One region of the Cellulomonas sp. NPDC058312 genome, then DNA from elsewhere that is predicted to be linked to it. Evidence: riboswitches for the same ligand, from Rfam matches in the RefSeq annotation. Region 1 holds a riboswitch; each other region holds the start of a gene.
The links. A riboswitch is a leader RNA that binds a small molecule or an ion and turns the genes downstream of it on or off. The one in region 1 is predicted to bind S-adenosylmethionine.

Region 2: it holds a riboswitch for S-adenosylmethionine, as region 1 does, so the genes downstream of both, ACFVXN_RS15850 (methylenetetrahydrofolate reductase) here and ACFVXN_RS05640 (ABC transporter substrate-binding protein) in region 1, are expected to answer to the same signal.
Region 3: it holds a riboswitch for S-adenosylmethionine, as region 1 does, so the genes downstream of both, ACFVXN_RS11125 (DUF1737 domain-containing protein) here and ACFVXN_RS05640 (ABC transporter substrate-binding protein) in region 1, are expected to answer to the same signal.

Annotation. Positions count from the first base shown of each region.
Region 1 covers NZ_JBHVZE010000002.1:280,610-290,600, reverse strand. Annotated here, with positions in the region: gene ACFVXN_RS05655 (dipeptide ABC transporter ATP-binding protein) at 1-734, opposite strand, end outside; gene ACFVXN_RS05650 (ABC transporter permease) at 731-1,642, opposite strand; gene ACFVXN_RS05645 (ABC transporter permease) at 1,639-2,619, opposite strand; gene ACFVXN_RS05640 (ABC transporter substrate-binding protein) at 2,601-4,232, opposite strand; SAM riboswitch class IV at 4,313-4,427, opposite strand; gene ACFVXN_RS05635 (LLM class flavin-dependent oxidoreductase) at 4,517-5,614, opposite strand; gene ACFVXN_RS05630 (LLM class flavin-dependent oxidoreductase) at 5,627-6,739, opposite strand; gene ACFVXN_RS05625 (rhodanese-like domain-containing protein) at 6,960-7,325, opposite strand; gene ACFVXN_RS05620 (LLM class flavin-dependent oxidoreductase) at 7,338-8,540, opposite strand; gene ACFVXN_RS05615 (ABC transporter substrate-binding protein) at 8,579-9,586, opposite strand; gene ACFVXN_RS05610 (amino acid ABC transporter ATP-binding protein) at 9,629-9,991, opposite strand, start outside.
Region 2 covers NZ_JBHVZE010000005.1:159,738-169,728, forward strand. Annotated here, with positions in the region: partial or broken gene ACFVXN_RS15845 (SDR family oxidoreductase) at 1-817, opposite strand, end outside; SAM riboswitch class I at 967-1,062, shown strand; gene ACFVXN_RS15850 (methylenetetrahydrofolate reductase) at 1,068-2,117, shown strand; gene metE (5-methyltetrahydropteroyltriglutamate--homocysteine S-methyltransferase) at 2,126-4,471, shown strand; gene ACFVXN_RS15860 (Hsp20/alpha crystallin family protein) at 4,565-5,017, opposite strand; gene ACFVXN_RS15865 ((deoxy)nucleoside triphosphate pyrophosphohydrolase) at 5,181-5,597, opposite strand; gene ACFVXN_RS15870 (YeiH family protein) at 5,670-6,746, opposite strand; gene ACFVXN_RS15875 (LysR family transcriptional regulator) at 6,816-7,763, shown strand; gene ACFVXN_RS15880 (LuxR C-terminal-related transcriptional regulator) at 7,864-8,106, opposite strand; gene gcvH (glycine cleavage system protein GcvH) at 8,355-8,726, opposite strand; gene gcvT (glycine cleavage system aminomethyltransferase GcvT) at 8,757-9,884, opposite strand; gene gcvP (aminomethyl-transferring glycine dehydrogenase) at 9,983-9,991, opposite strand, start outside.
Region 3 covers NZ_JBHVZE010000003.1:459,650-469,640, forward strand. Annotated here, with positions in the region: gene ACFVXN_RS11085 (acetyl-CoA C-acetyltransferase) at 1-643, shown strand, start outside; gene ACFVXN_RS11090 (3-oxoacyl-ACP reductase) at 640-2,001, shown strand; gene ACFVXN_RS11095 (MaoC family dehydratase) at 1,998-2,987, shown strand; gene ACFVXN_RS11100 (hypothetical protein) at 3,006-3,278, opposite strand; gene ACFVXN_RS11105 (hypothetical protein) at 3,268-3,672, opposite strand; gene ACFVXN_RS11110 (pentapeptide repeat-containing protein) at 3,829-4,452, shown strand; gene ACFVXN_RS11115 (AAA family ATPase) at 4,530-6,020, shown strand; gene ACFVXN_RS11120 (aminotransferase class V-fold PLP-dependent enzyme) at 6,078-7,472, opposite strand; SAM riboswitch class IV at 7,521-7,636, opposite strand; SAM riboswitch class I at 7,735-7,845, shown strand; partial or broken gene ACFVXN_RS11125 (DUF1737 domain-containing protein) at 7,852-8,037, shown strand; gene ACFVXN_RS11130 (rhodanese-like domain-containing protein) at 8,052-8,504, shown strand; gene ACFVXN_RS11135 (O-succinylhomoserine sulfhydrylase) at 8,501-9,772, shown strand; gene ACFVXN_RS11140 (hypothetical protein) at 9,881-9,991, opposite strand, start outside.

The DNA.
Region 1 (9,991 bases):
TCGAGCACGACGATCCGGTCGGCCCGGTCCGCCGCCACGCCGAGGTCGTGGGTGATGAGCAGCAGCGCGGTGCCCCGGTCCCGGACGAGCGTCTCGAGGTGGTCGAGGATCCGCCGCTGCACCGTCACGTCCAGCGCGCTGGTGGGCTCGTCGGCCACGACCAGCCGCGGGCCCGCCGCGATCGCGATGGCGATGAGCACGCGCTGCCGCATCCCGCCGGACAGCTGGTGCGGGTACTGGCGCGCGCGGGCGGCCGGGTCGTCGATGCCGGCCTGCTCGAGCAGCGCGACCGCCCGCTCCCGGGCGGCACGGCGCCGCGCGAGCCCGTGGACGACCAGCACCTCGGCGACCTGGTCACCGACGCGCTGCACGGGGTTGAGGGACACCGTCGGGTCCTGCGGCACGAGGCCGACCTCACGTCCCCGGACGGCCTGCCACTCGCGCTCGGTCAGGTCGGAGACGTCCCGGCCCGCGAGGCGGATGGTGCCGCCGGTGACGGCGCCGCCGCGGGACAGCAGGTGCAGCGCCGCGTGCGCGGTCGTGCTCTTGCCGGACCCGGACTCGCCGACCAGGGCGACGACCTCCCCGGGCCGGACGACCAGGTCGACGCCGCGCACCGCGCGGTACGTGCCGCCGTCCGCCCGGTAGCCGACCTCCAGCCCGGTGATCTCGAGCACCGGGGTGCCGGGCGCACCCGCCGCGACGGGCGAGGCCTCCTGCTGCAGCTGGGTCACTGGTCCTCTCCCGTCGTCTCGAGGGCGCGCGCGACGCGGTTGGCGGCCAGCACCACCGCGACGATCACGAGCCCGGGCAGGGTGGTCAGCCACCAGGCGGTGGCGAGGAAGTCGCGGCCGCCGGACACCAGCGAGCCCCACTCGGGCGTGGGCGGCGGGGTGCCGTAGCCGAGGAAGCTCAGCGCGGACACCGCGAGGACGGCGCCGCCGAGCTCGAGGGCGATCAGCGCGAGCACCGGCCCGGCGGAGTTCGGCAGCACGTGCCGGCCGAGCACCGCGTACCAGCGCGAGCCGGACGCCCGGGCGGCCTCCACGTAGACCGACGTGGACGTGCGCAGCACCTCGGCGCGCATCACGCGGGCGAACGTCGCGACCGCGCCGACGCCGACCGCGACCGCGATCTTCGTGGACCCGGTGCCGAGCGCGGTGATGATCGCGAGCGACAGCAGGATGCTCGGCACGGCGAGCAGCACGTCGACCAGGCGGCCGACCACGTCGTCCACCCAGCCGCGCAGGAACCCGGCGAGCAGGCCGAGGGTCGACCCGACGACGAGCCCGACGAGCACGGCCAGCACGGTGGTGCGCAGGGACAGCGACGCGCCGTGCACCACGCGGGTCAGCACGTCGCGGCCGAGGTGGTCGGTGCCGAGCAGGTGCGCGGCCGAGGGCGGCTGCAGGCGGTCGGCGGGGACGCCGGTCAGGGGGTCGCCGGAGGCGAACACGGCCGGCGCGGCGGCCCAGGCGGCGACCAGCAGCAGGACCAGCCCGGCCAGCACCAGGCCGGGTCGGCGCACCAGGTACCGGGCCGCACGTCGCGCCCACGGGCCGGCCGCGCGGGCGCCGCGCACCCGGCCGTGCCGGATGATCGAGCGGGCGTCGTGCCGGTCGGCGATCTCGATGGTGGTCATGCGGGCACCGCCTCTCGGGGGACGCCCCGCGACTCGATGCGCGGGTCGAGCACGGGGTACAGCAGGTCCACGACGAGCGTGGTCACCACGAACACCAGCGCCGACAGCGACACGATCGCGAGCACCACGGGCACGTCCTGGGTGTTGACGGACTGGACCGTCAGCCGGCCGAGCCCCACCCGGGAGAACACCGTCTCGGTGACGACGGCCCCGCCGAGCAGCGCCCCGACCATCACGCCGAGCATCGTGAACGCGGGGATGGCCGCGTTGCGCAGCGCGTGCCCCAGGTGCACCCGGAGCCGGCCGGCGCCCTTGGCCCGGGCGGTCTCGACGTAGGGCTCGCCGAGCGTCCCGCGCAGGCTGCGCGACAGGACCTGCGCGAGCTGCGCGCCCGGCGGGACCGCGAGCGTCACCGCCGGGAGCACGAGGCTCTGCCAGCCGGCGTTGCCGATCGCGGGGAGCAGACCCGCGCGGAACGACACCCACTGCAGGAGCACGAGGCCGACGAAGAACGTGGGCAGCGCGACGCCGAGCGGCGGCAGCGCGGACAGCACCTGGCGCAGCGCCCGGCTGCGGGGCAGCACGCTCGCCACGGCCAGCGCCGTCCCGGCGAGCACCGCGAGCACCAGCGCGGCGCCGGTCAGCTTCAGGGTCTCCGGCAGCGCCTGCGCGACGAGCGAGCCGGCGGGCGCCCCGGACTGGTACGACGGCCCGAAGTCGAGCCGGACCGCGTGCAGCAGCGCGTCGCCGTACTGCACCAGCAGGGGCCGGTCGAGGCCGTAGCGGGCGCGCAGGTCGTCGAGCAGCGCCGGGTCGACGTCCTGCACCTCGCCCCCGGCGCCGGCGGCCAGGGCCGCCGGGTCGCTCGGGAGCAGGTACAGCACGAAGAACGCGAGCGTGAACGCCGCCCAGAGCACCACGAGGCCCTGGGCGGCGCGCCGCAGGAGGTAGCGGCCCATCAGCTCGCGTCGACCCACGCGTCGTAGAAGTCGATCCGGCTGGACCCCTCGAACGCCAGCCCGTGCACGCGGTCGGCCGCGGCGACGGTCGTCGAGAGCTCGTAGACCGGGATCGCGTGCCCCTGCTCGATCAGCAGCCGGGAGGCCTGGGTGACGAGCTCGGCGCGCTCGGCCGGGTCGGTGGCGGCCGCGGAGCGGTCGAGCAGGTCGTCGACCTCCGAGGGGGTCCGCTTGTTCACGTTGCGGGCGTTCGCGGAGAACACCGAGCGCAGCACGTCCGGGTCGGACCGCGTGAGGTTGTAGTAGTCGAAGTCGAAGTCCCCGTCGGCCTTGATCGCCGTGGACTCCGCGATCTCGACGTGCTGCAGCTGCAGGTCGACCCCGATCTGGCGCAGCTGCTGCTGCACGAGCTCCAGCGGCGCCGGGTCCTGCCAGAACGTCACGGTGGTGGACAGCCGCCGGCCGTCCTTCTCGCGGATGCCGTCGTCGCCGAGCTCCCAGCCGGCGTCCTCGAGCACCTCGACGGCACCGTCCGGGTCGTAGGCCAGGTCGTCCGCGAGGGACTCGTACAGCGGCGTGGAGTGGGACAGCACGGCGGTCGCCGCCTGGTCCCGCTCGGTCAGCACCGTGTCGACGATCTGCTGCCGGTCGATGCCCTTCGAGATCGCGACGCGGACCGCCTCGTCGGACGCGAGGGCGCTCGACTCGTTCGGGAACAGCTGGTACGCCACGCCGGGGTTGGCGCGCTGCTGCAGCCAGAACCCGTTGCCGTCGAACTGCGGCTGGTCCACCGCGGCGATCGCGGCCGTCGCGTCGATCTGCCCGGACTGCAGGCTGCCGGCGCGGACGGAGGACTCGGGGATGACCTGGAACGTGACGGTGTCGAGGTAGGCCTCGCCGGTGTGGTCGTCGGCCGCGGAGCCCCAGGCGTAGCCGGGCACCTTGGTCAGCACGACCTCCTGGTCCGGCGTGTACGACTCGACCGCGAACGGGCCGGACCCGATGTAGTCGCCGGCGCAGCGCTCCTCGGGCGTCAGCGCCGCGGACGCGGGCGACAGCAGACCGAGCGAGAAGGTCGACGACGCCTGGAGGAACTGCGCGCTCGGGGCGGCGAAGTCGACGGTGACCGTCAGCGGGTCGACGACCGTCGTGCCCTCGTAGCCGACGAGGTACTGCGAGCCGAGCGACGCGGTGGCGCCCAGCGCGACGATCGCGTCGAAGTTGGTCTTGACCGACGCGGCGTCGACGGGGGTCCCGTCCGCGTAGGTCGCGTCGTCGCGCAGGTGGAACGTGTAGCTCGACGCGTCGTCGTCGATCTCCCAGCTCTCGGCGAGCCACGGGACGATCTCGCCGGACTCCGGGTCCTGCGCGGTGAGCGAGGCGACGGTCTGCCGGGCGACGGCGATCGCGTCGTTGTTGCCGACCTGCTGCGGGTCGATGCACCGGGAGTCGACGGTGATGGCGAACCGCAGGTCGCCGCCGGCGACGGGTTCGGCGGACGCGGCCGCGTCGGTGGCCGCGCCCGTGCCCGTCGACCCGCCGGAGCAGGCCGTCAGCAGCAGCGCGGTGGTCGTCAGCGCCGCGGCGGCCGCAGCGGGGCGGGTGGCGCGTCGCGAGGGGGAGGTGGTCATGCGTGCACTCCTGGTCGTCACCGGCCGTGGCCGGGGTGGGGCGCCGGCCGGGGCGCGCGGGGGCGCGCTCCGGCGTGTCGTCGCCGTGCTTACCCGGTCCGCGGTCGCGGTCGGGTCAGGTCGTTCCCGGAGCACCCCGTCACGTCGAAGGGTTGCTGGCCAGCAAGCCGGGCCTGCGCGCTGGCGCTCGTCACCTGGGGGTGAGGGAACCCTCGGCGGCGGACCTGGTCAAGGAACCGCCGCGGGTTCTCACATCGCGGATCTTCGTGTGGTGGCCGGCGGGGTCACGCCGCGGTGAAGCCCGCCGCGCGCCGCGGGTCGGCCTCGGTCCACAGGTCGGACTTCACCTCGGCGCGCACCAGCGGCACGACCTCCTCGGCGAACCGGCGCAGCACGTCCTCCTGCTCGGCGGGGTCGAGCAGGTGGTTCACGGACACGGACTGGAGCACGTGCCCGTACGACCGGTGGTAGTCGAGGATCTTCTCGGCCACGCGCTCCGGGGAGCCCACCAGTGCGGGACCCCGGTCGACCGCCTCCTCGAGGGTCCGGAAGCTCGGCGCCCGCCCGACGGCGTCCGCCCCGTAGCCGCGCCGCGCGGCCGCGTCGACCTGACCCTGGTACAGCGGCCGGTACTGCCGCACCGCCGCCTCCGTGGTGTCGGCGAGGAACAGCCCGCCGGACCCCGACCCGACGTGGGCGTGCGCCGGGTCGTGCCCGTGCGCCGCGTACTGCTCACGGTAGTGGTCGATCAGCACCTGGTAGTTCTCCCGCGGTTGCAGGGCGTTCGCGGTCACGATCGGGTCGCCCCACCGCGCCGCGAGCTCCACCGCGAACCGCGACGTCGCCGAGCCGTGCCAGATCCGGAACGGCCCCGCGTACGGCCGGGGCAGCGTGGTGGCGTGCTCCAGGCGGTGCCGGTGCCGGCCCTCCCAGGTCACGTCCTCCTCCGAGAGCAGCAGGCGGAGCAGCTCGTAGTTCTCCGCCAGGTACTCGTACTGCTTGTCGATGTCCAGGCCGAGCAGCGGGTACTGCAGCACCTCGTTGCCCTTCCCGATCACGATCTCGAGGCGGCCCCGGGACAGCTGGTCCACGGTCGCCAGGTCCTCCGCGACGCGCACCGGGTCGAGCAGCGCGAGCACGGTGACGCCGGTCGACAGCAGGATCCGGCTGGTGGACGCCGCGATCGCCCCGAGGATCACGGTCGGCGCCGAGGACAGCACGTCGCCGGCGTGCCGCTCCCCCACGGCGAACGAGTCGAACCCGATCTCCTCGGCCAGGACCGCGTGCCGGACCGTCCGCGCCAGGCGGTCCGCCGGGGGCACCGCCGCGCCCGTGACCGGGTGCGGCGGGTTGAACACGATGTCGAGCAGCTGGAACCGCACGCCCCCGCCCCCTCAGGCGGCGACGGCGGCGGCCGCGCGGTCCCGGGCGGCGACGCCCTCGCGGACCAGCGGGATGACGTACCGGCCGAAGTCGACGGCGTCGTCCAGCAGGTCGTAGCCGCGGGCCGAGATGATCCGCACGCCCCGGTCGTAGTACGCCAGCAGCGCCTCGGCGACCTGCTCGGGCGTGCCGACCAGCGCGTTGGAGTTGCCCGCGCCGCCGGTCGCCCGCGCGGTGGCGGTCCACAGCACCGAGTCGAACCGCTCGCCCTGCGCCGCGATCTCCAGCAGCCGCTGCGACCCGGCGTTCTCCGGCGCGGTGACCGGGTGCCGGTTGCTCAGCACGCCCCCGAGCGCCGCCTTGCGCGCCTCGATCGCGTCGAGCACCCGGTGCGCCTTCTCCCAGGCGAGCTCCTCGGTCGGGGCGATGATCGGCCGGAACGCCGCGTGGATCCGCGGCGGGGTGGTGCGACCGGCGGCGGCGGCCTCGGCGTGCACGCGGTCGATCTGCTCCTGGGTGCGGTCCAGCGGCTCGCCCCAGACCGCGAAGATGTCCGCCTCCGCGGCGCCGACCCGGAACGCCGCGTCCGAGGACCCGCCGAACGAGATCGTCGGCACGTGACCGTCGGCGGGCTTGGTGTCGAGGTGGAAGTCGTCGAAGTCGTAGAACCGGCCGTGGTGGTCGAACGCCTCGGTGCTGGTCCACGCCCGCTTGAGGATCTGGATGTACTCCTGGGTCCGGGCGTAACGCTCGTCCTTGGTGAGGGTGTCGCCCTCGCGCTGCTGCTCGTGGTCGTTGCCGCCGGTGATGACGTGCACGGACAGCCGGCCGCCGGACAGCTGGTCCAGGGTGGCGAACGTCTTCGCCGCGTAGGTCGGGTAGGACACGTTCGGCCGGTGCGCGAGCAGCAGCTCGATCGACTCCAGCCGCGCCGCGGTGTACGCGGCGAGCGCGGCGGGCTCGGGGCCGGACGACCCGTAGGCGAACAGGACGCGGGTCCAGCCGTTGTCCTCGTGGGCCCGGACGATCCGCTCCAGGAACGCGGGGTCGAACGGGCGGGTGGTGGCGGCGCGCGTCTCGGACGCGTCGCTGGCGGTCGCGATGCCGAGGAACTCGACGGGCATGGTGGCTCTCCTTCGGGTGCTGGCCCCGTCCCGGTGCCTCGTCCCCCGACCGCCCCGTCCGCGTTGCCTCGCCGAGAAGGGGCCGCGGCGCCGAGACAGGTCGGTCCAACGCCCTGAGTCGGCGCGCGGGTCCTGTCTCGGCGGGGTGGGAGGGCGGCGTGGGAGGGGCGGGGCGGGAGGTCGGGGCGGGAGGGGGCGGGGCGGGGTGGGGCGCGGGTGGTCAGGGCTGGGCGGGGTCGGTGGGGTTGGTGGCGGGCAGGCCCGCGGCCTTCCAGGCCGGGAAGCCCCCGTCGACGTGGGTGACGGTGTAGCCGCGCGCGGCGAGCTGCTCGGCGACGGGTCCGGAACCGGCGGGCGAGCCGCACACGACGACCACCGGGGTGTCGATCGAGATGACCGGGGCGTGCGCGGGGCCGAACAGCGCGTCGAGGTCGGTCCGGTCGGCGAGGGTCGCGCCGGGGATGTCCCCGTGCGCGGCCCGGCCGCCGGCGGACCGGACGTCCACGAGCAGGGCGCCGTGCGCGACGTCGGCGGCCGCGTCCGCGGCGGGCTTCAGGGCGGGTGCGGCGGGGTCGGTGCTGGTCATGGTGGGTCTCCTTCAGCTGACGAGGACGGCGTCGGACGTGCGGGCGGGCGCCGGGGCGCCCCACGCCTCGGCGAGCAGGGCGAACGACCGGCGGGTGTCCGCCGGGTCGTGGGTGGCGGTGGTGAGCAGCAGCTCGTCGGCGCCCGTGACGCGCTGCAGGGTCTCCAGGCGGGCGACGACCGTCGCGGGGTCGCCCACCACCCGGGTGTCGACGCGGTCGGCGACGACGGCCCGCTCGGCGGCGTCGCGCGCCTCCCACGGCACCGCGTCGCCGGGCCGGGGGTAGGCGATCGCGCCGGCGGTCCCCCGCCGGATCGACAGCACCCAGTCGGCGAACGGGGTCGCGAGCTCCCGGGCGCAGTCGACGGTCTCGGCGACCAGGACGTCCGCGGAGACGACCACGTACGGCTCGGCGAGCACCCCCGGCCGGAACGCCGCGCGGTAGGCCGCGACCGTGTCGAGCGTGGTCGCCGGGCTGACGTGGAAGTTCGCCGCGATCGGCAGGCCGAGCTCCCCCGCCACGCGGGCGCTCTCCCCCGGCGACGACGCCAGCACCCACACGTCCAGGGCCGCGCCCTCGACCGGCGGGGCGACGTGCCGGGTGCCGTCCGGCTCCGCGTAGGTGCCGGCGCGCAGCCCGAGCACCAGCTCGAGCTCGTCCCGGAACGCCGCCGGGGTGCGGGAGGCGCCGACGACGCGCTTCTGCGCGAGCAGCCGCTCCCGCAGCACCGAGTCCGCCAGGTCCACCGGCGGCGGGCCGGGGACGTACAGCCCGTCGACGACCCGCGGCCCGACGACCGGGCGGGGCCCGTCGACCGGCCGGGGCGCGGCGTCGGGTCGCGCCGTCGCGGGTCCGGTCGGCGGGGTGAACGCCCGCCCGAGCCCGAGGTCCACCCGCCCGGGGTGCAGCGCGGCGATGGTGCCGAACTGCTCCGCGGCGATCAGCGGGCTCGTGGTGCTGAGCAGCACCGCACCCGACCCCACCCGGATCCGGTCGGTCCGGGCCGCGACGGCGGCGGCCAGCACGGCGGGCGACGCGGAGCCGACGCCGGGCGACAGGTGGTGCTCGGCGTACCAGACCCGGTGGTAGCCGAGCCGGTCCAGGTCGACCGCGAGGTCGACGGCGGACCGCACCGCCCGGGCGCCGGTGCCGCCCTCGGGCACGACCGCGAGGTCGAGCACGGACAGCGGGACCCGGGTGCGGGTGTCGGACATGGTGCCTCCTTCGAGGGGCGGGGACGGGTCGGGCGTGGTCAGGACGTCTTCGGCAGGCCCGGCGGGTTGGTCGCGGGTGCCTCGATGGCCTCGTCCTCCAGGCCCCAGCGCTCCAGGACCTCCTGGTAGCTGCCGTCGTCGAACGCGCCCTGGAGCGCCGCCGTCACGGCCTCGGCGTACCCGCTGCCCTTGAGCGTGGTGACGGCGATCTGCGCGGTGTCGGGCCATCCGCCGTTGAGCGTGCCGACCACGGTGAAGTCCTGCGGGGAGACCTTGGCCTTGTAGGCGGCGGTCGCGTTCGGGCCGAACGACGCGTCGATCCGGCCGGACTGCAGCGCGAGGATGGTGTCGCCGTCGTTCTCGAAGTACTCGACCTGCACCGGGTCCAGCCCGGCGGCCTGGTTCTCCTCGTCCCAGGCGAGCAGGATCTTCTCCTGGTTGGTGCCGGAGCCCACCGCGACCGTCAGGCCGGCGATGTCGGCGGCCTCGTCGATCTCGGTGATGTCGCTGCCGGCCTTGACCAGCCAGCCGAGCTCGTCGTTGCGGTACGACGAGAAGTCGAACGTCTCCTTGCGCTCCTCGGTGACCGTGACGTTCGAGATCACCGCGTCGACGTCCCCGGACTCGACGGCCAGCGGCCAGTCCGCCCACGCCTTGACCTGCAGGTCGAGGTCCTTGCCCAGCGCGTCCGCGACGAGCTGCGCGATGTCGGTCTCGTTCCCGATCGGCGTCTGGTCGTCGTCGGCGAGGAACGCCAGCGGCGCGACGTAGGCGCTGACCGCGACCGTGAACGTGTCCTTCTCGGCGAGCTCCGGCGGGAGCAGCGCGATCGCGGCCGGGTTCTCCGCGGTGTGGATCCGGTCCTGCTCCGGCGAGGTGTTCACCTCGAGCCCCGCGGCCTGCGCGGCGGACTGGAGCTCGCTGCCGGCCTCGGCGGCGTCGGACGTCCCGCCGCACGCGGCCAGCAGGGCCAGGACCGGGAGGGCCGCGACGGCGGCTCGGACGGGTCGGCGCCGCGGGTGCGGTCGCGTCGGGGTGGTGGTCATCGTGGTGCCTTCCGGTCGAGAGGGGGGTGGGAGTACGGGGGGTCAGCGGACCTTGTCGAGGAACGCGCGGGTCCGGGGGTGGCTGGGCGCGCCGAGCACCTGGGCGGCGGGGCCCTGCTCGACGACGACGCCGGCGTCCATGAACACGACGGTGTCGGCGACGTCGCGGGCGAACCCGACCTCGTGGGTGACGATCACGAGCGTCGTGCCGCCGTGCGCGAGCGCCCGGATCACACCGAGCACCTCGCCGACCAGCTCGGGGTCGAGGGCCGAGGTCGGCTCGTCGAACAGCAGCACCGACGGGCGCGTCGCCAGGGCGCGGGCGATCGCGACGCGCTGCTGCTGCCCGCCGGACAGCTGCCGGGGCCGGGCGTCGACCTTGTCGGCGAGGCCGACGCGGGCGAG
Region 2 (9,991 bases), on a different contig from region 1:
CCGCCCCCCCCCCCCCCCCGCGCCCCCGTGGGGGGCGGCGCCGTCGGCCCCGGGCTCCGCGGGCCCGCGCGGCGCGCCTGGTGGCCTGGGTGGTGGTGGCGGCCCGCCCCCCCACCCCGGCGTCGGGCGCGTCGGACGGCACCAGCAGGCCGGGCGTGCCCCCGGTGCCGAACGGGTCCGCCGCGGGGTCGACCTGCACCTCGCGGGGGTCGCCGGCGGCGGTGAGCACCCGGCGGACCCAGACGTCGGTGGGCATCCGCTCCGGCCCCGCGAGGTCCACCCGACCCGCCTGTCCGCCCGTGCCCGTCGCCAGGTCCGCGAGCACGTCGACCACGTCGTCCACCGCCACGGGCTGCACCACGTCGGCCCCGACCCGGACCCGCCCGTCGACGGTGCCCTGGTCCGCCACCGCGTCGGCGAACTCGAAGAACTGCGTCGCCCGCAGCACCGTCGTCGGGACGCCCTCGGCCGCCGCCCGCTCCTGGGCGACCTTCGCCGCGAAGTACGGGTTGCCCGGCACCCGGTCGACGCCCACGACCGACAGCAGCACCGACCGCCGCACCCCGGCGCCGGCCGCGGCGTCCGCGATGTGGACCGCCGACGCCGGGAAGAACTCGCCCGCCCGGGTGAAGTCGGGGGTGTTCGTCGCGTCCACGACGACCTCCGCCCCGGCCACCGCCGCGGCGAGCCCGGCACCCGTCCACGTGTCCACTCCGGTGCGGCGCGACGCGGCCACGGCGTCGTGCCCCCGCCCGCGCAGCACGGTCACCAGCCGCGCCCCGACCAGTCCTGCTCCCCCGACCACCACGATCCGCATGTCCGGTCCCTCCGTCGTGCGGGCCCGGCGGGCCCGCTCACCCCCTGGACGACGCAGCGGCCCACGATGTGAGCGGGTGTGACGCGCACCACGACTCCGTGACGCGTCAGGGGCACTGGACGCCCCGCCGGAGCCGCCCTACTGTGGCCGCACCATCCAGAGCGACCGAGAGACCTGGCTCGACGACGTCGCAGCAACCCCCCTCCCCGTGAGGGTGTGGGTGCTTCCGCCAGGTCCGATGGAGCTGACGATGAGCAGTCACGACGTACCCGTGCACCCGCACGACCTCGACCACCCGCGCGCCGCGGTGGTCGACGGCCTCGGTGCCGTCGACCGGCCGACCGTGTCCTTCGAGCTGTTCCCGCCCCGGAACCCCGACGCGGCGCCGCGGCTGTGGTCGACCGTGCAGCAGCTCGCCGCCGTCCGGCCCGACTTCGTCTCGGTCACCTACGGCGCGTCCGGCAGCACGCGGGACACCACCCGCGCCCTCGTCCGCCGCCTGCTGCGGGAGACCTCGCTGACCCCGATCGCCCACCTCACGTGCGTCGCGGCGTCGCGGGAGGACCTGGCCGCGACCGTCGAGGAGTTCCTGGACGAGGGCGTGCGGTCGTTCCTGGCGCTGCGCGGCGACCCGCCCGCCGACGGCTCCTGGGCCCCGCACCCCGACGGCCTGCCCACCGCGGCCGCCCTGGTCCGCCTGCTCCGCGAGGTCGAGGCCCGTCGCTGCGCGAGCAGCCCCGCGCAGGCGGTCCGCGCCGCGACCCGGCACCTGTCCGTCGCCGTCGCGGCGTTCCCCCGGGGCAACCCCGGTGCCGGCAGCACGCGGGAGCAGGACGTCGCGGCGCTGCTGGCCAAGCAGGAGGCCGGCGCGGACTTCGCGATCACCCAGGTGTTCTACGACGCCGCGTCCTACCGCGAGCTGCTGGAGCTCGCCCGCGACGCGGGCGTCACGATCCCGGTGATCCCGGGGATCATCCCGATGACCGACCCCGCCCGGCTGCGCCGCGTGGCCCAGCTCACCGGGGTGCCCGTCCCCGCGGACGTCCTGGACCGGCTCGACGCGTTCGACGGCGACGACCCCGCGGACGTCGCGCGGCGGCACCGCGTGGGCACCCGGCTCGGCGTCGACCTCGCGCACGCCGTGCTCGACGGTGGCGCGCCGGGGATCCACCTCTACACGTTCAACACCCACGGCCCCGCGCTCGACCTCCTCGAGGGCGCCGGCCTGGGAGGCGACGGGCCGCCCGCGCGCGCCGCCGTCGCGACCGACGACCACCTGACCCCTGTCCCCACCACCTGAGGCGAGAGATGACCGAGCAGACCCACCCCTTCCCGTCCGGCACCGTCCTGGGCTACCCGCGCATCGGACCCCGCCGGGAGCTGAAGAAGGCCCTGGAGGCGTTCTGGGCCGGCCGCGCGAGCGCCGAGGAGGTCGAGGCCACCGCCGCGGACCTGCGCCGCCGGACCCGCACCCGGCTCGCGGAGCTCGGGCTCGACACCCGGCTCCCCGCCATCCCGAGCGCGTTCTCCTTCTACGACCAGGTGCTCGACGCGACCGCCGTGCTCGGCGCCGTGCCGGAGCGGTTCGCCGACCTGGCGACCGACGGCGCCCTGGACCTCGCGGGCTACTCCACGGTGGCGCGCGGCCGCGGCGACGACCTGCCGCTCGAGATGACCAAGTGGTTCGACTCGAACTACCACTACCTGGTCCCGGAGATCGGCCCGGCGACGGCCTTCCGGTACGCGAGCGACCGCCCGGTGCGCGAGTTCGCCGAGGGCCTCGCCGACGGCGTGCTGACCCGACCGGTGCTCGTCGGCCCGGTGACGTACCTGGCGCTCGCGAAGCCCACCGAGGACGCCCCCGAGGGCTTCCACCCGCTGGACCGGCTCGCCGACGTGCTGCCCGTGTACGTCGAGCTGCTCCGCGACCTCGCGCGGGCCGGCGCGACCTGGGTGCAGCTGGACGAGCCGGCGCTGGTGTCCGACTCCACGGGTGTGCCCGCCGACCGCCTGCTCGCCGCCGCGGCGGAGGCGTACCGCGTGCTCGCGACCGACCTGCCCGCCGCCGAGCGGCCCGCGGTGCTGGTGGCCGCCCCGTACGGCGACCTGCGCGACGCGCTGCCGGTGCTCGCGGCCACCGACGTCGAGGGCCTGGCGCTCGACCTCGTCCGCGGCTCCGTCCCGGCGGGACCCGTCCCCGGGCTGGCGGGCAAGGTGCTGGTCGGCGGCGTCGTCGACGGCCACAACATCTGGCGCGCGGACCTCGACGCGGCGCTCGGCGGCCTGGAGCGGCTGGAGGGCCTGGGCGCCCGCCAGGTCGCGGTCGGCACGTCCACGTCGCTGTTCCACGTGCCGCACGACGTCGAGGACGAGCCGCAGCTCGACCCGACGCTGCGGTCCTGGCTCGCGTTCGCCGACCAGAAGACCGTCGAGGTCGTCACGCTCGCGACCGGCCTGACCGAGGGCCGCGAGGCCGTGCACGCCGAGCTGCTCGCGGCCGCCGACGCGCGCCGCTCGCGTGCCGAGGCGCCCGGCGTGGTCCGGCCCGAGGTCCGCGACCGGCTCGCCGGCCTGTCCGCCGACGCGTTCCGCCGCGGCGACTTCGAGACCCGTCGCGCCGCGCAGGCCGAGCGGCTCCGGCTGCCGGCGCTGCCGACGACGACGATCGGCTCGTTCCCGCAGACCCCGGAGATCCGGCACGCCCGCGCCGCGTTCACGCGGGGTGACCTGACCACCGAGCAGTACGAGGACGAGATGCGCGCCGAGGTGCGCCGCGTCGTCGAGCTGCAGGAGCAGATCGGCTTGGACGTGCTGGTGCACGGCGAGCCCGAGCGCAACGACATGGTGCAGTACTTCGCCGAGAACCTCGACGGGTTCGCGGTCACCCGCAACGGCTGGGTGCAGTCGTACGGGTCGCGCTGCACCCGGCCGTCGATCCTCTGGGGCGACGTGTCCCGCCCGGCGCCGATCACCGTGCCGTGGACCACCTACACCCAGTCGCTCACCCCGAAGCCGGTCAAGGGCATGCTCACCGGCCCGGTGACCATCCTCGCCTGGTCGTTCGTCCGCGACGACCAGCCGCTGGCCGACACCGCCAACCAGGTCGCCCTGGCACTGCGCGACGAGATCGCCGACCTGGAGGCCGCGGGCACCGCGATCGTGCAGGTCGACGAGCCCGCCCTGCGCGAGCTGCTGCCGCTGCGCGCCGACGACCACGCCGCGTACCTCGACTGGTCGGTGGCGTCGTTCCGGCTCGCGACCGCGGGGGTGCGCCCGGACACGCAGATCCACACGCACCTGTGCTACTCGGAGTTCGGGGAGATCTTCGCGGCGATCGACGGCCTGGACGCCGACGTGACGTCCATCGAGGCCGCCCGGTCGAAGATGGAGATCCTGGCCGACATCGCCAGCGAGGGCTACCCGCGCGGCATCGGCCCCGGCGTCTACGACATCCACTCCCCGCGGGTGCCGTCCGAGGCCGAGGTGACCGAGCTGCTGGCGGCGGCGGTGCGCGTGGTCGACCCCGCCCAGCTGTGGGTGAACCCCGACTGCGGTCTCAAGACCCGGCGCTACGCCGAGGTCACCCCGTCGCTGGAGCACGTGCTGGCGGCGACCCGCACGGTCCGCGCGTCGCTGGCGGTGCCGACCGCCTGACCCGGACCCGCCGACGCGCCGCGGCCCCGGTCCCCCGTCGTGGGGGCCGGGGCCGCAGTGGGTGGTCCGGTCCCTGGGCCGAACGGTCGGCCGTCAGCCGGCCGCGTGCTGCGGGGTCTCGCTGCCGGCCTCGATGGTCGTCGGCGCGGAGCCGGTCGCGACCTCGATGCGGCGCGGCCGGGCCTCCTCCGCGACGGGGATCGTCAGCGTGAGGACGCCGTCCGCGTAGGACGCCGAGATCGCGTCGAGGTCCAGGCCCCGGCCGACGGTCAGCTGCCGCGCGTAGGTCCCGACCGGGCGCTCCTTGGCCAGCCACTGCACGCCGTCCTCGGTGCGCGCGGTCCGCTGCGCCCGGATCGTCAGGGTGCGGTCGTCCACGCTCACGTCGATCGAGCCCGGGTCGGCACCCGGCAGGTCGACGTGCAGGACGTAGTGGTCACCGGCGCGGTACAGGTCCATCGGCATCGAGGCCGACGCGCGCTGCGCACCGAGCACCTGCCCCATCAGGCGGTCCATCTCCTGGAACGGGTCGAATCGCGTAGCCACAGCCCGTCACCTCCCTCACGAGCGTGGTCCCGGGCGGTCCGGGACCGGGTACTCCCCCGGCGCCTGGTCGCACCGGAAGGGGCTACGCGACCTGTTCTAGCACTCGAGGGTGCCGAGTGCCAGATCGAGCAGCCACCTGTTCGCTGAGAGATGAACGCCCTGGTCAGGGTCGGTGCGTGGCGGCCAGGGCCTCGACGATCCGCACGTCCGCGTCCAGCCAGGGCACCGTGAGCCACCGGCCCGCCGGCAGCCAGCGCAGCGCGTCGTGCTCGACCAGGGGCTCCGGCTCCCCCGCCACGAGCTCCGCGCGCCACAGGCGCATCGTGTACGTCGGCGTGAGGCGCCAGCAGCCGTCGTCGGGCCCGACCAGCTCGTCGCCGAGACCGACCTCGACGCCCAGCTCCTCGCGCAGCTCGCGGTGCAGCGCGTCCTGCGGGTCCTCGCCCCGCTCGACCTTCCCGCCCGGGAACTCCCACCGGCCGGCCAGGCTCGCCGGCGACCGGCGGCGCGCGGCCAGCAGCGTCCGGGGCGCGTCGAGGTCGTCGACGATCGCGGCGGCCACGACGAGCACGGGAGTCATGCGCGCAGTCTGCCAGCGGCGCCGGGTCAGGTGGCGAGCACCGGGCCCGTCAGGTGGCGAGCACCAGGCCCGTCAGGTGGCGAGCACCAGGCCCGTCAGGCTGACGCCGGCGGCCACCGCGGTCGCGATGCCGCCGAGGAGGACCGGTCGACCCCCGGTGCGCACGAGCCGGCCGACCCGGATCTGGGTGCCGAGCGCCACCATCGCCGCGCCGAGCGCGAGCGTCGTCACCGGCTTCACCGCCGGGAGGACGGCGTCGGGCACCAGGCCGGCGGACCGCACGAGCACGGCGACCAGGAACCCGACCACGAACAGCGGGACCAGCGGGCCACCACGACGCGCGGGCGCCTGCTCCGGGACGGCCGCGTCCGCCCGGGCGGTACGGCGCCGCCGCACGATGCCGGTGCCGGCGACCAGCGGCGCCAGGAGCACGACGCGCGCGAGCTTCGCGACGACCGCGACCGTCAGCGCCGCCGCCGACACCGTCCCGGCGGCCGCGACGACCTGGGCCACCTCGTGCACCGACATCCCGGCCCACAGCCCGGCCGTCCGGTCGCCGAGGCCGAGCACCCGCGCGGCGACCGGGATCACCAGCAGCGCCAGGGTGCCGTAGAGCGTGACGAGCGCGACGGCCGTGGCGACGTCGTCCTCCTCGGCGTCGGCCACCGGGCTCATCGCGGCCACGGCGGCGGCCCCGCAGATCGAGAACCCGGTCGCGATCAGCAGGGTCAGCGCCCGGCCGACCCGCAGCCGCGGACCGAGCCACAGCGTGACGCCGAACGTCGCCGCCACCGTGACCAGCAGGACCGCGACCTCCCGCAGGCCGAGCCCGAGCAGGTCGCCCAGGGACAGCTGCAGCCCCAGCAGCACCACCCCGGTGCGCAGCACGCGGCGTGCGGTCCACGCCAGGCCCGCGTCGAGCACCGCGGGCACCAGGCCGACCGCGCGGGCCGCCGCACCGAGGACGATCGCGACCAGCAGCCCCGGGACGACCGGCACCGCCGCCGTCAGCGCGACGCACCCGGCGGCCAGCAGCAGCGCCACCAGCACCCCCGGCGCCAGCCCCCGGGCCCCCGGTGCCGCGGTCGCGGCGGGGCGCGTGGTGGCGGCGCGCGGGGAGGCGGGGCGCGGGGCGGCAGGGCTGGGCACGGGTCCACGGTGCCGGTCGGGGGCTCGCGCCGGAACGCCGACCTGCCTGGCAGGCCCTAGCCTGAGGCTATGGAAGACCCGCGGCCCGACGGCCCGACCGCGCACACGGCACCCCCCGCGCGCCGGGTCCCGCTCGGCGCCCTGGAGCTGCTGGAGGCCGTCGACGCCCACGGCTCCCTGTCCGGCGCCGCGCGGTCGCTCGGGCTGGCGCAGCCGTCGGTGAGCACCGGGCTGCGCCGCCTGGAGCGGCAGACCGGCCTGACCCTGGTCGCCCGGTCGGCGTCCGGCACCCGGCTGACCGACGCCGGCGCCGCCGTCCTGCACCGGGGGAGGGACGTGCTGGCCGCGTCGGACGCGCTCGAGCAGGAGGTCCAGGCGCTGCGCACCGCCAGCGGCGCGCGGGTGCGGGTCGCCGCGAGCCTGAGCATCGCCGAGTACCTGGTCCCGGGGTGGCTCGCGGCGCGCCCGGCCGGCGCGGCGGTGGTCGACCTCGAGGTGGCGAACTCCCGGGACGTCGTGGACGCCGTGCTGCACGGGCGCGCGGACCTGGGGTTCGTCGAGGGCCCGGACGTCCCCGACGGCCTGCATGCGCGTGCCGTCGGGGACGACGAGCTGGTGATCGTCGTCGCGCCGGGGCACCCGTGGGCACGCCGGCAGCGACCCGTGACCGCGGCCGAGCTCGCCGCCGCGCCGCTCGCCGTGCGCGAGGCCGGCTCCGGCACCCGGGCCGTCCTGGAGCGGGCGCTGGCCGCCGCCGGGCACCCGGTCACGGGGTCGCCGGCGCAGCTCGGGTCGACGTCGGCAGTGAAGGCCGTGGTGCGCGGCGGGTCCGCGGCGGCCGTGCTGTCCCGCCTGACGGTCGCCGACGAGATCGCCCGCGGCGACCTGCGCCGGGTGCCGGTCGAGGGCGTCGACCTGCGCCGGACCCTGCGGGTCGTGTGGGCGCGGTCGCGGCGCCCGTCTCCGGCCGCCCGCGAGCTCGCCGAGCACGTGCTGCGGTCCACCGCGCCCGGCTGACGCGCCCGCGGACGACGAGGGCCGCGCTCCCGCCGAGGTGGCGGGACGCGGCCCTGCGTCGTGGCGCCGTCCCCCGGGGGGGGAGGGGACGGCGGGTCGGTCAGCGGATGCCGGCGGCCTTCGCCCAGGCGACCGCCTCGGCGCGCGTGGAGACGCCGATCTTGCGGTACACCGAGCGGACCTGGGACTTCACCGTGTTGCGGGTGACGAACAGGCGACGCGCGATGTCCTCGAGGGTGACGTCCTCCCCGAGCTCCGCGAGCACGACCCGCTCACGCGTCGTGAGCGGCTCGCCGAGGATGCTGGTGGTGGACGCGGTCGGTGCGAGCTCCAGGGTGGCCATGCTGTCCTCCGGTGTACGTGTGGCGAGTGACCGGCTGCTGGGGGGTCCGGCGGCCTATGACCGCTTGATCGGCAAGTCTGGGCACCGGCATCGCAGTTCGGATCTCACCCGCCTGAAAGTGGGCCGGGAGGAATGCGTATTACCGCCGGACGTGCTAGGGCCAAAGGCCTGGTCACCACCACCGGGAAGCGATATCCGGCTCCCGGGGCCGAAACCACCCGAACGGACTAACGCGGGGCGGCCCCGTCTCAGTCCGTGATCCGCGCCGCGTACTCCTCCGCCGACAGCAGCTCGCCCGTCGAGGTCACGTCGACGCGGAACAGCCAGCCGGCGCCGTAGGGGTCGCCGTTGACCACGGACGGCTCGTCGACGGCGTCCTGGTTGACCTCGACGACGGTGCCGGTGACGGGCGAGAACAGCTCGGACACCGACTTGGTCGACTCGACCTCGCCGACCACGGCACCGGCGGTGATCTCGCTGCCGACCGTCGGCAGCTCCAGGTAGACGATGTCGCCGAGGGCGTCGGCGGCGTTCTTCGTGATGCCGATGGTGGCCGGCGACGCGCCGTCGATCCACTCGTGCTCGGCGGTGTACTGCAGGGTGCTGGGGATCTCGCTCACGGGTCTCTCCTCGGGGGAAGCGGGGTGGGGTCAGGCGCGCCGGTAGAAGGGCAGGGCGACGACGCGGACGGGCTCGCGCCGGCCGCGCACGTCGACGGCGAGCTCGGTGCCGACGGCGCTGACCTCGGGGGTCACGTACGCCATCGCGATCGGGGTGCCGAGGGTCGGGGACGGCGCGCCCGAGGTGACCCGGCCGACCGTCGCGGCGTCGGGCTCGGTGGACGCGACGACCTCGTAGCCGTGCCGGGCCGCGCGCCGGCCGGAGCCGACCAGGCCGACCAGCACCCGCGACGGGGTGGCGTGGGCGCGGGCGGCCAGCGCCTCCCGGCCGACGAACGGCAGGGGTGCGCCGTCGGCGTCGACCTTGTCCAGCCCCACCACGCGGCCGAGGCCGGCGTCGTGGGGCGCGGTCGTGGTGTCCAGCTCGTTGCCGTACAGCGGCATGCCCGCCTCGAGCCGCAGGCTGTCACGTGCGGACAGCCCGGCGGGCACCAGGCCCAGCGGGGCACCGGCGGCCAGCAGGTCCCGCCACAGGTCGGGCGCGGCATCGGCGGGCACGAACAGCTCGTACCCGTCCTCGCCCGTGTAGCCGGTGCGGGCGACCAGCGCCTCGACGCCGCCGACCGTCGCGGGCAGGCCCGCGTAGTACTTCACGTCCCGGACCGCCTCGACGTGCGCGGGGTCCGTGAGCCCGGTGACGATCTCCACCGCGCGGGGGCCCTGCACCGCGATCAGCGCGGTCTCCAGGGACCGGTCGGTCAGCGAGGCGTCGACGTCGGCCAGCCGCTCGGCGAGCGCGTCCCGGACGACCGCGACGTTCGACGCGTTGGCGACGACGAGGTACTGCTCCTCGCCGAGCCGGTAGACGATCAGGTCGTCGAGCACGCCGCCGTCGGGCTGCACGATCATCGTGTAGCGGGCGCGGCCGACCGCCAGGCCGGAGATGTTCCCGACCAGCGCCAGGTCGAGGCCCGCGCCCGCGCCCGGGCCGTCCACGTGCAGCTCGCCCATGTGGGACAGGTCGAACAGGCCGGCGGCGGTGCGGACCGCCTGGTGCTCGGCCAGGTCGGACGTGTAGCGCAGCGGCATCGTCCAGCCGGCGAACGGCACCATCGTCGCGCCGAGCGCCAGGTGCTCCGCGTGCAGCGGCGACAGCACGGCGTCGGTCGCGGCGTCGGTCGCCGGGGTCTCGGTGGGGGTCTCGGTGGCGGGGGTGTCGGCGGGGGTCTCGGTGGCGGGGGTGGTGGTCAGGTCGCTCACAGCGC
Region 3 (9,991 bases), on a different contig from region 1:
CCGGGACCAGAACCTGCGCGCCGACACGTCCCTGGAGAAGCTCGGGAAGCTCAAGCCGGCGTTCGGCACCCGGCTCGACACCCCCGCGACGATGACCGCCGGCAACTCGACCCCGCTGACCGACGGCGCCTCCGCGGTGCTGCTCGCCTCCGAGGACTGGGCCCGCGAGCGCGGGCTGACGCCCCTCGCCGCGGTCGTCGACGCCGAGACCGCGGCCGTCGACTTCGTGCACGGCGAGGACGGGCTGCTCATGGCCCCCGTGCACGCGGTGCCGCGGCTGCTCGCCCGGCAGGGGCTGACCCTCGCCGACCTCGACTACGTGGAGATCCACGAGGCGTTCGCGTCGACCGTGCTGACCACGCTCGCCGCGTGGGAGGACAAGGAGTTCTGCCTGTCCCGGCTCGGCCTCGACGACGCCCTCGGCACCGTCGACCGCGACCGCCTGAACGTGCACGGCTCCTCGCTGGCCGCCGGGCACCCGTTCGCCGCGACCGGCGGGCGGATCATCCCGACCATCGCGAAGCAGCTGCACCGCCGCCGCGCAGAGCTGCTCGCCGCGGGCGAGGACCGCCCGGTCCGCGCCCTCGTGTCCGTCTGCGCCGCCGGGGGCCTCGGCGTCGCCGCCGTCCTGGAGGCGCTGTGAGCGACCGCTACCTGGACCTCGTGAACAGCGGGGTCACCCAGACCATCGCGAAGCAGCTCGGCCTGCCCCGTCCCGCGCGCCTGCGTCGGCACCGCCCCGGGCGGCCCCTGGTCGACGGCCCCGTGCTGGTGCTCGGCACCGGCGCGGACGCCGACACGCTCGCGCAGTTCCTGGCCGGCACCTCGCCCGACCACAAGGGCTGGGACCTGGACGTGCGCCGGCACGCGACCGAGGGCACCCGGTTCGCCGCCGTCGTCCTCGCGCTGACCGAGGTCCAGCACCCCGACCAGCTCGCCGGCCCGCTGCTCGAGCTCGCACCCACGCTCAAGACCCTCGCCCCCGGAGGACGGGTGGTCAGCGTGTCCCGCCCCGCCACCGACGACCAGGCGCCCGCGCTCGCCGCCGCCCGGCAGGGCGTCGACGGGGCGCTGCGGTCCGTCGCCAAGGAGCTCCGCGCCGGCGCGACCGCCAACGGCGTGGTCGTCCACGACGACGTGCCCGTCACCGCGCCCGCCGTGCTCGGCGCCCTGCGGTTCCTGCTGTCCGCGCGCTCCGCGTACGTCGACGGCCAGCTGCTCGCCGTGGACTCCGCGGCCGGGTCGCTGCCCGCCGACTGGGAGCAGCCCCTCGCCGGCCGCGTCGCCGTGGTGACCGGTGCGGCCCGCGGCATCGGGGAGGCCATCGCGACGACCCTCGCCCGCGACGGCGCGACGGTCGTCGCCGTGGACGTCCCCGCCGCCGGGGAGGCGCTGGCCGCGGTCGCCAACCGGGTGCGCGGCACGGCGCTGCAGCTCGACGTCACCGCCGACGACGCCGGCGCGCGCATCCTCGAGCACGCGCTCGGCCGGCACGGGCGCCTCGACGTGGTCGTGCACAACGCCGGGATCACGCGCGACAAGCTGCTCGCCAACATGACCCCCGACCGCTGGGAGTCCGTGATCGCGGTGAACATCGCCGCCCAGCTGCGGATCAACGAGGCGCTGCTGACCTCCGGGGACTTCACCGACGCGCCCCGGATCGTCTCGCTGGCCTCCACGTCCGGCATCGCCGGCAACCGCGGCCAGGCGAACTACGCGGCGTCCAAGGGCGGGGTGATCGGGATGGTCCGGGCGACCGCGCCGCTGCTCACCGCGTTCGGCGGCACCGCCAACGCCGTCGCGCCGGGGTTCATCGAGACCGACATGACCGCCCGGATGCCCGCGCTCACCCGGCAGGTCGCCCGGCGGCTGTCGTCGCTCCAGCAGGGCGGCCTGCCCGTCGACGTGGCCGAGGCCGTCGCGTTCCTCGCCTCGCCGCAGGCCGGTGGGGTCGTCGGGCAGGTGCTGCGGGTGTGCGGGCAGAACATGGTGGGCCGGTGACCGCCGTCGCCGCGGGGCCGGGCGCGCGGCGCGAGGTCGTCCTCGACGCCGCGCCGGGGCTCGGCGGGCTGTACGCGCGGGCCGGTCTGGCCGCCGGCCGGGCCGCCGTCGCCGGGCCGGTCCGGCGCGCGCTCGGCGGGCGCGGCGCGGGCGGCGGGGTCTGCGGGGGCGGCGCGGGCGAGGGCGGCCGGCACGCGCCGACGCTGCCCGCGGTGCTGCACCGGCTCGACGGCGTCCGGCCCGACGCCGGCCGCCTCACCGCGTACCAGCACCTCGTCGGCGAGCCCGGCGGCGACGTCCTGCCCGCCGGGTACGTGCACGTGCTCGCGTTCCCCGTCGCGACGGCGCTGATCGTCCGCCCGGACTTCCCGCTGCCCGCGCTCGGCATGGTGCACCTCGCCAACCGGGTCGAGCAGCGGCGGGCGCTGCGGCTCACCGACACGCTGGACGTCCGCGCCTGGGCCGAGCACCTGCGCCCGCACCGCAAGGGCGCCCAGGTGGACCTGGTCACCGAGGTCCGCGTCGCCGGCTCCGCCCCGACCGACCCGCCCGCCTGGCGCGGGGTGTCCACCTACCTGGCGCCCGGGGCGCGCGTCGCGGGTGCCGCCCCCGACGACGCCGGCCACCCGGACTTCGCACCCCCGGAGCCGACCGGGCGGTGGGCGCTCGACGCCGCGACCGGCCGTCGGTACGCGGCCGTCTCCGGGGACGCCAACCCCATCCACCTGTCACCGCTCACCGCGCGGGCGCTGGGGTTCCCGCGGGCGATCGCCCACGGGATGTACACCGCCGCACGGGCGCTGGCCGACGTCGGCGCCCGGCGCGGGGAGGCGTACGCGTGGGACGTCGAGTTCGCGTCGCCCGTGCTGCTCCCCGGGTCGCCCGCGGTGGCGGTGGCGCGCACGGCCGGCGGGTGGACGGTCACGGCCTGGGACGCCCGGCGCGGGCGGCTGCACCTGCGCGCGGAGGTCCGACCGCTGGGGTGAGACCCGCGGGGGTGCCCGTCAGCCTCGCGCGCGCCCCCGCTCCCGCCGCTCCCGCCACGCGAGCCACAGCCTGCGCAGGCCGTACACCGGGGGCGGGGGCAGCGGCTCGAACACCAGGCGGGTGATCTCCGCCTCGCGGTCCCGGCGGGCCTGCTGGCGGCGGACGGCCTGCTCGTACAGGTCGCCGCCGGGCGCGAGGCGCGCGGGCATCCCCGCGAAGTCGTCCTGCTCCCTGCTCGCGCACCGGCAGCCGGCCGGTCCCGTGGCCGGCAGTGGCTTCTCATTCGTCATCGACATGCTCCTCATCAGTAGCATCTGGGGTCCAGGCTAGCGCGACCAGGGCAGAGCGCACAGGGTCGTCGGTGGCGCCCGCGAGTGCGTAGAGGACGCGGTGCGACGCGAGACGGTCGGTCGCCCTCGAGCCCGGCCCACGGCCCAGGCGTTCCGTCGCCCAGGTGAACGCCACCCACCACTGCGCGCGGTCCCGGTCCTCGACCGCGGCCGCCCGCACGAGCTCCGCGGCACGCGCGTCCCGGCGGTGCTGCTCGGCCGCCAGGTCCCGGTCGACCCGGGCCCGCACCCGCGCCACCCGCAGCCCGATCGTCGCGGCCACCACCGCGGCCACGCCCGTCACCGCGGGCGACAGGAAGAACGCCGCGACCCACTCGCCCGACCACAGGTCCACCCTCGCCCTCCTCGCTGCCGCACCGGCCGTCCACCGCCACCGTAGGTCGACGAACCGGCCGGACGGCCGTCGTCCCCAGGGCGGATCCCGGCGGCGACCGTGCACCCGCACCACCCGGCGACCGGACGCGTCGGTGCCCGGTGGCAGGCTGTGCCGGTGACCACTCCCCCCGAGGACGCCCTCGCCCCGTTCGCCGGACCGCTCGAGCCCGAGGGGGACTACGACCGCGCGCTCCTGGCGGGCCTGGACCTGGCCGGGGCGGATGCGGAGAGCGCCCGGTTCGTCGAGTGCGTGCTGCGCGGGTGCGACCTGGAGGGCGCCCTGCTCGACCACGCGCACGTCGTCGAGACGGTGGTCGCGGACTGCCGCGCGGGGAGCTTCCGGGCGCGTACCGGCTCGTGGCGCGACGTGACCCTGCGGGACTGCCGGTTCGGCGCGGTCGAGGCGTACGGCAGCACGTGGGACCGGGTGACCGTCGAGGGCGGGAAGATCGACTACCTCAACCTGCGCGACTCCCGGGTCCAGGACCTCCGGTTCGTCCGGTGCACGCTCGGGGACCTGGACCTCGCCGGGGTCAGGGCGCTGCGGGTGACGTTCGAGGACTGCCGGGTCGGCCGGCTCGACGTGACGCGCGCGCAGCTGCGGCAGGTCGACCTGCGCGGGGCCGACCTGGCGGCGGTCGACGGCACCGCCGGGCTCCAGGGCGCGACCATCAGCGAGCAGCAGCTGCTGGAGCTCGCCGGCGCGTTCGCCGACCACCTGGGCGTGACGGTGCGCTGACCGCCGGTGCTGCGCCGTCCGGCTGACGTGCACGAGCACCGCCCCGCGCACCCCGCCCCGGGCGGTAGGTTGCCGCCGTGACGGCGACCGGATCGGGGCACGACCTCGCCACCCTGCTGCGCGGCGGGGTGCCGCTCGTCGTCGTCGAGACCACCGACGAGGCCCGCGCGGTGGACCTCGTGCTCGCGGCCCGCCCGGTCCACGCGATGACCGCCGCGGGCGTGCCGGTGTTCACGTGGAAGGTCACCGAGGGGATGCGCCGCCGCGACGTCGACCTCGGCACCGCCCAGCGGTTCGCCGCGGACCCCACCGAGATGCTGCGCGGGCTGCTCGAGGGCGGCCTGCCGGGCGTCTACGTCCTGCTCGACCTGCACCCGTTCCTCGGCGACCCCGTGACCGTCCGCCTCCTCAAGGACCTGTGCCTCGCGCCCGTGCGCCGGACGCTGGTGCTGGTCGGCCGCGAGGTGCCGCTCCCGGACGACCTCGAGCACCTGGCCGCGCGGTTCCCGGTGGCGTTCCCCGACGCGACGGAGCGGCGCTCGATCGTCGACCACGTCGTCGCCGACTGGGCGCGCACCACCGGGCAGCCGGCACGCGTCGACGCCCGCGCGGTCGAGCTGCTGGTGGCGAACCTCGCCGGGGTGTCGCACGGCGACGCGGAGCGGCTGGCGCGGGGCGCGGTCTTCGACGACGGCGCCCTGCTGCCGGCCGACGTGCCCGCGGTGACGCGCGCGAAGCACGCGCTGCTCGCCCGCGACGGGGTGCTCGCCTACGAGCTCGACACCGTCCCCCCGGACCAGGTCGCGGGCATGGCCCGGCTCCGGCAGTGGCTGGCCCGTCGGGCGCCGGCGTTCGACGGCAGCGCGCCGCACCTCGACCCCCCGCGCGGCGTCCTGATGCTCGGCGTGCAGGGCTGCGGCAAGAGCGTCGTCGCCAAGGCCTCCGCCCACCTGTTCGGTGTGCCGCTGCTGCGGCTCGATCTCGCGGCGACGCACGACAAGTACGTCGGCGAGTCCGAGCGGCGGCTGCGGGAGGCGCTGGCGACCGCCGAGGCGATGGCCCCGTGCGTGCTGTGGATCGACGAGATCGAGAAGGCCGTGCCCGCCGGCGGCGACGACGCCGGTCCGGGCCGCCGGCAGCTCGGGACGCTGCTGACCTGGCTCGCCGAGCCGCACGCGACGGTGTTCGTCGTCGCGACCGCGAACGACATCACCGCCCTGCCGCCGGAGCTGATCCGCAAGGGCCGGTTCGACGAGATCTTCTTCGTCGACCTCCCCGGCCCGGACGTGCGCGCCGAGATCCTGGGGATCCACGCCGCCCGCCGCGGGGTGCCGCTCGACCCCGCCCTGCTGCCCGACCTGGTGCTGGCCACCGACGGGTTCTCGGGTGCGGAGATCGAGCAGGCCGTCGTCGCCGCGACCTACACCGCGCACGAGGGCGGACGCCCGCCGGGTGCGGCGGACGTGCTCGCCGAGGCGCGCGGCACCCGCCCGCTGTCCCGCGTGATGGCCGAGCCCGTCGCGCGCCTGCGCGCCTGGGCCGGGCCGCGCACCGTCCCCGCCGACTGACCGCCTGCGGGCCCCGGACCGGACCGTCCCCTGCTCGGACCGGTCCGGGGCAGCACGTCAGTCCTCGACGGCGGGACCGCACGCCGCGGCGGCGGTGGCGGCGATCGCGTCGATCCCGGAGACCGCCGGGCGCGGCCGGGTGTCGCCGGCGACGGTCCAGCAGCCGTCGACGACCTCGTACCGGGCGCGCGGCCCGTCGGCCACGAACGCGAGCAGCCCCGCGACCAGCCGGTCGACCGTCTCCGCCGTGCTGCCGACGCCCACCGAGGCGCGCAGCGCCCCGCCGTCCACGCCGACCCGGGCCAGCAGCGGGTGCGCGCAGAACCGGCCGTCGCGCACCCCGATGCCGTGCTCGGCGGACAGGTAGGCGGCGACGAGCCCGGAGTCGTGGTCGCCGACCGTGAACGACACGACGCCCACCGGGTCGGTCGAGTCCGACCACAGGCGCAGCACCCGGGCGCCGGGCACCGTGGCGAGCCCGGTGACGAGCCGGTCGCGCAGCGCCTCCTCGTGGGCCGCGAGCGCACCGGCCGGCAGGGCCTGCAGGGTGTCGCAGGCCTGGGCCAGCGCGACGGCGCCGAGCACGTTCGGCGAGCCGCCCTCGTGCCGCGCCGGCGCCGGCTGCCACAGCGTCCGGTCGGTGCGCACGTCGCGCACCGCGCCGCCGCCGGCCAGGTACGGCGTCCCCGCGTCCAGCCAGTCGCGGCGACCCACGAGCGCGCCCGCCCCGAACGGCGCGTACGTCTTGTGCCCGGAGAACGCGACGTAGTCCACGCCCGACTCCGCGAGCGAGAACGCCCGGTGCGGGAGCAGCTGCGCGCCGTCGACGGCCACGCGCGCCCCCGCCTCCTGCGCGAGCGCCACGACCGACGTCAGCGGCAGCGCCTCCCCGGTCACGTTGGACGCGCCCGTGAGCGTGACCAGGGCGTACGGGCGGCGCGCGAGCTCGTCGCGCAGCGCGACCAGCGTCGCGGCCACGGTCGGCGCCGCGGGCAGGATGGTCGCCGTGCGACCCGTGTCCCGGAACGCGCTGACCCAGGGCAGCAGGTTCGCGTGGTGCTCGACGTCCAGCACCAGCACCCGGCCGCCGTCCGGCACGCAGCCGGCCAGCAGGTTCAGCGCGTCGGTGGTGTTGCGGGTGATGACGGCGACGTCGTCGGGGCGCGCGCCGACGAACCGGGCGACGGTCGCCCGGGACGACTCGTACAGCGCGGTGGACACCTGCGACAGGTACCCGGCGCCGCGGTGCACCGACGCGTACAGCGGCAGCACCTCGACGACCCGCGCCGCGACGGCCTCGAGCGCGGGCGCGGACGCCGCGTAGTCGAGGTTCGCGTACGCGACGGACCGGCCGTCGACGAGCGGCACGCGGGTGTCGGCGCCGACGACGGGCAGGAGGGCGCGGTCGGGCGCCTCGGTCGTGGCACAGGTGGCGGTGGTGGCGACGGACATGGGACTACCCCCGAGAGGAATCGGTGGGGGCCCGGGTACGGCCGGGTCACCCCGCGCTTGCCGGCCACCGAACGGTGGACGGCCAGGTCGTCACCCGGGGCACCCCGCCGCGGAGGGAGGGTTGCCGGCCAGCAAGCCGGGGCTCAGTGCTGGCACTCATGACCTGCCCCGAGGATAGGGAGCGCCCGCCCCGGCATGTCAACACGTGTCCACCCTCCGACCCGGGTGAAGCACCCCCGCGGCGGCATGGCGTAGCATCGCCGCACCATCCAGAGCGGCCGAGAGATCTGGCTCGTCGACGCCGCAGCAACCCGCGGTCCTGTGCCCCGTGCACGGGGCCGGCCGAGGGTGCTTCCGCCAGGTCCGATGGAGGAGACGCATGACCGACACCGACGACCGCCTGCGCTACCGGCTGCTGACGGGACCCGACGACCGCTCGTTCTGCGAGCGGGTGAGCGCGGCCCTCGCCGAGGGCTACGAGCTGCACGGCGGCCCCGCCGCGACCCACGACGGCGAGCGCGTCATCGTCGCGCAGGCCGTGGTGCTGCCCGCCGCCGCGACCAGCACGGTGCGCCCGCTGTGAGCGCGCAGCACGGACACGGGGACGGGCCCGGCTACGCCGGCGACCTCACCCCGCAGGAGGCCTGGGACCTGCTCGCGTCCGACGAGCGCGCCGTCCTGGTCGACGTCCGCACCGAGGGCGAGTGGCAGGGCATCGGCGTCCCGGACACCGCGGACCTCGACGCGCAGGACCGGACCGCGTTCGTCCAGTGGACCGACGCGTTCGGCCGCCCCAACCCGACGTTCCTCGACGAGCTCGCCGCCGCCGGGATCACCGCCGACGAGCCGCGCCCGGTGGTGTTCTTGTGCCGGTCCGGCGTGCGGTCCGTCGCCGCCGCGACCACCGCCACCGCGGCGGGCCTCGGTCCGGCGTACAACGTGCTCAGCGGGTTCGAGGGCGACGTCGGCCCCGACGGGCAGCGGGGCCACTGGGGCTGGCGCGCCGCCGGCCTGCCGTGGCGGTCCGCGTGACCGCGCCCACCCCCGGCCCCGCCCCCGCTCCCGGCCCCGGCGACTGGCAGGACCCGCGGCTCCCCCGCGACACCCTGCGCCCCGACACCCTCGCCGTGCGCGGCGGGCAGGTCCGCACGGCGTTCCAGGAGACCTCCGAGGCCCTGTTCCTCACCCAGGGCTACGTCTACGACCGCGCCGCCGACGCCGAGGCCGCGTTCGCCGGCGAGGCCGACCGGTTCCTCTACTCCCGGTACGGCAACCCGACGGTGTCGACGTTCGAGGAGCGGCTGCGGCTGCTCGAGGGATCCGAGGCCTGCTACGCGACCGCGTCCGGCATGTCGGCGGTGTTCACGGCGCTGGCCGCGCTCGTCCGGTCCGGGTCGCGCGTCGTCGCGGCGCGCGCCCTGTTCGGGTCCTCGGTCGTCATCTTCGACGAGATCCTCGCGGGCTGGGGCGTGCGCACCGACTACGTCGACGGCCACGTCCCGGAGCAGTGGGAGGCGGCGCTGTCGACGCCCGCGGACGTCGTGTTCTTCGAGACCCCGTCGAACCCGATGCAGGACCTCGTCGACATCGCCACGGTCAGCCGGCTCGCGCACGCGGCGGGCGCGGTGGTCGTCGTCGACAACGTGTTCGCCACCCCGGTGCTGTCGAAGCCGCTGCGGTTCGGCGCGGACGTCGTCGTGTACTCCGCGACCAAGCACATCGACGGCCAGGGGCGGGTGCTCGGCGGGGCGATCCTCGGCACCGACGCGTTCGTGCACGGCCCGGTGCAGACCCTGATCCGCAACACCGGCCCGTCGATGAGCGCCTTCAACGCGTGGGTGCTGCTCAAGGGCCTGGAGACGCTGTCCCTGCGCGTCCGGCACCAGACCGCCTCCGCGCTGACGCTGGCCGGCTGGCTCGAGCAGCACCCGGCGGTCGCGCAGGTCCGCTACCCGTACCTGCCGTCGCACCCGCAGCACGCCCTGGCGCTCGCCCAGCAGGACGGCGGCGGCACGGTCGTCACGTTCGACCTGCGGGTTCCCGAGGGCGCGACGCCGGACGTGGCGAAGAAGACGACGTTCGGCGTCCTCGACGCGCTGCGGGTCATCGACATCTCGAACAACCTCGGCGACGCGAAGTCGATGGTCACGCACCCCGCGACCACCACGCACCGCAAGCTCGGCCCGGCGGGCCGCGCGGCGGTGGGCATCGCGGAGTCCACGGTCCGCCTGTCCGTCGGTCTCGAGGACCCCGCCGACCTCCGCGACGACCTCGCCCGGGCCCTCGACCACCTGACCTGACCGGGCCCCCCGAGCCGGCCTCCGGTGGAGTGGTCCTGACCGACACGCTCGGCGTGCCGAGCAGGATCACTCCACCCAGCCGGGGCGGCCCTGGGGTTGCCGCCCGGGTCAGGCCACCAGGGAACGGAGGTCCGCGGCCGCGGCCGGGCCGCCGGACAGCGGGTGCAGGACCACCCCGTCGACACCCGCGCGCCGGGCCAGCTCGCGGACCTCGGCGAC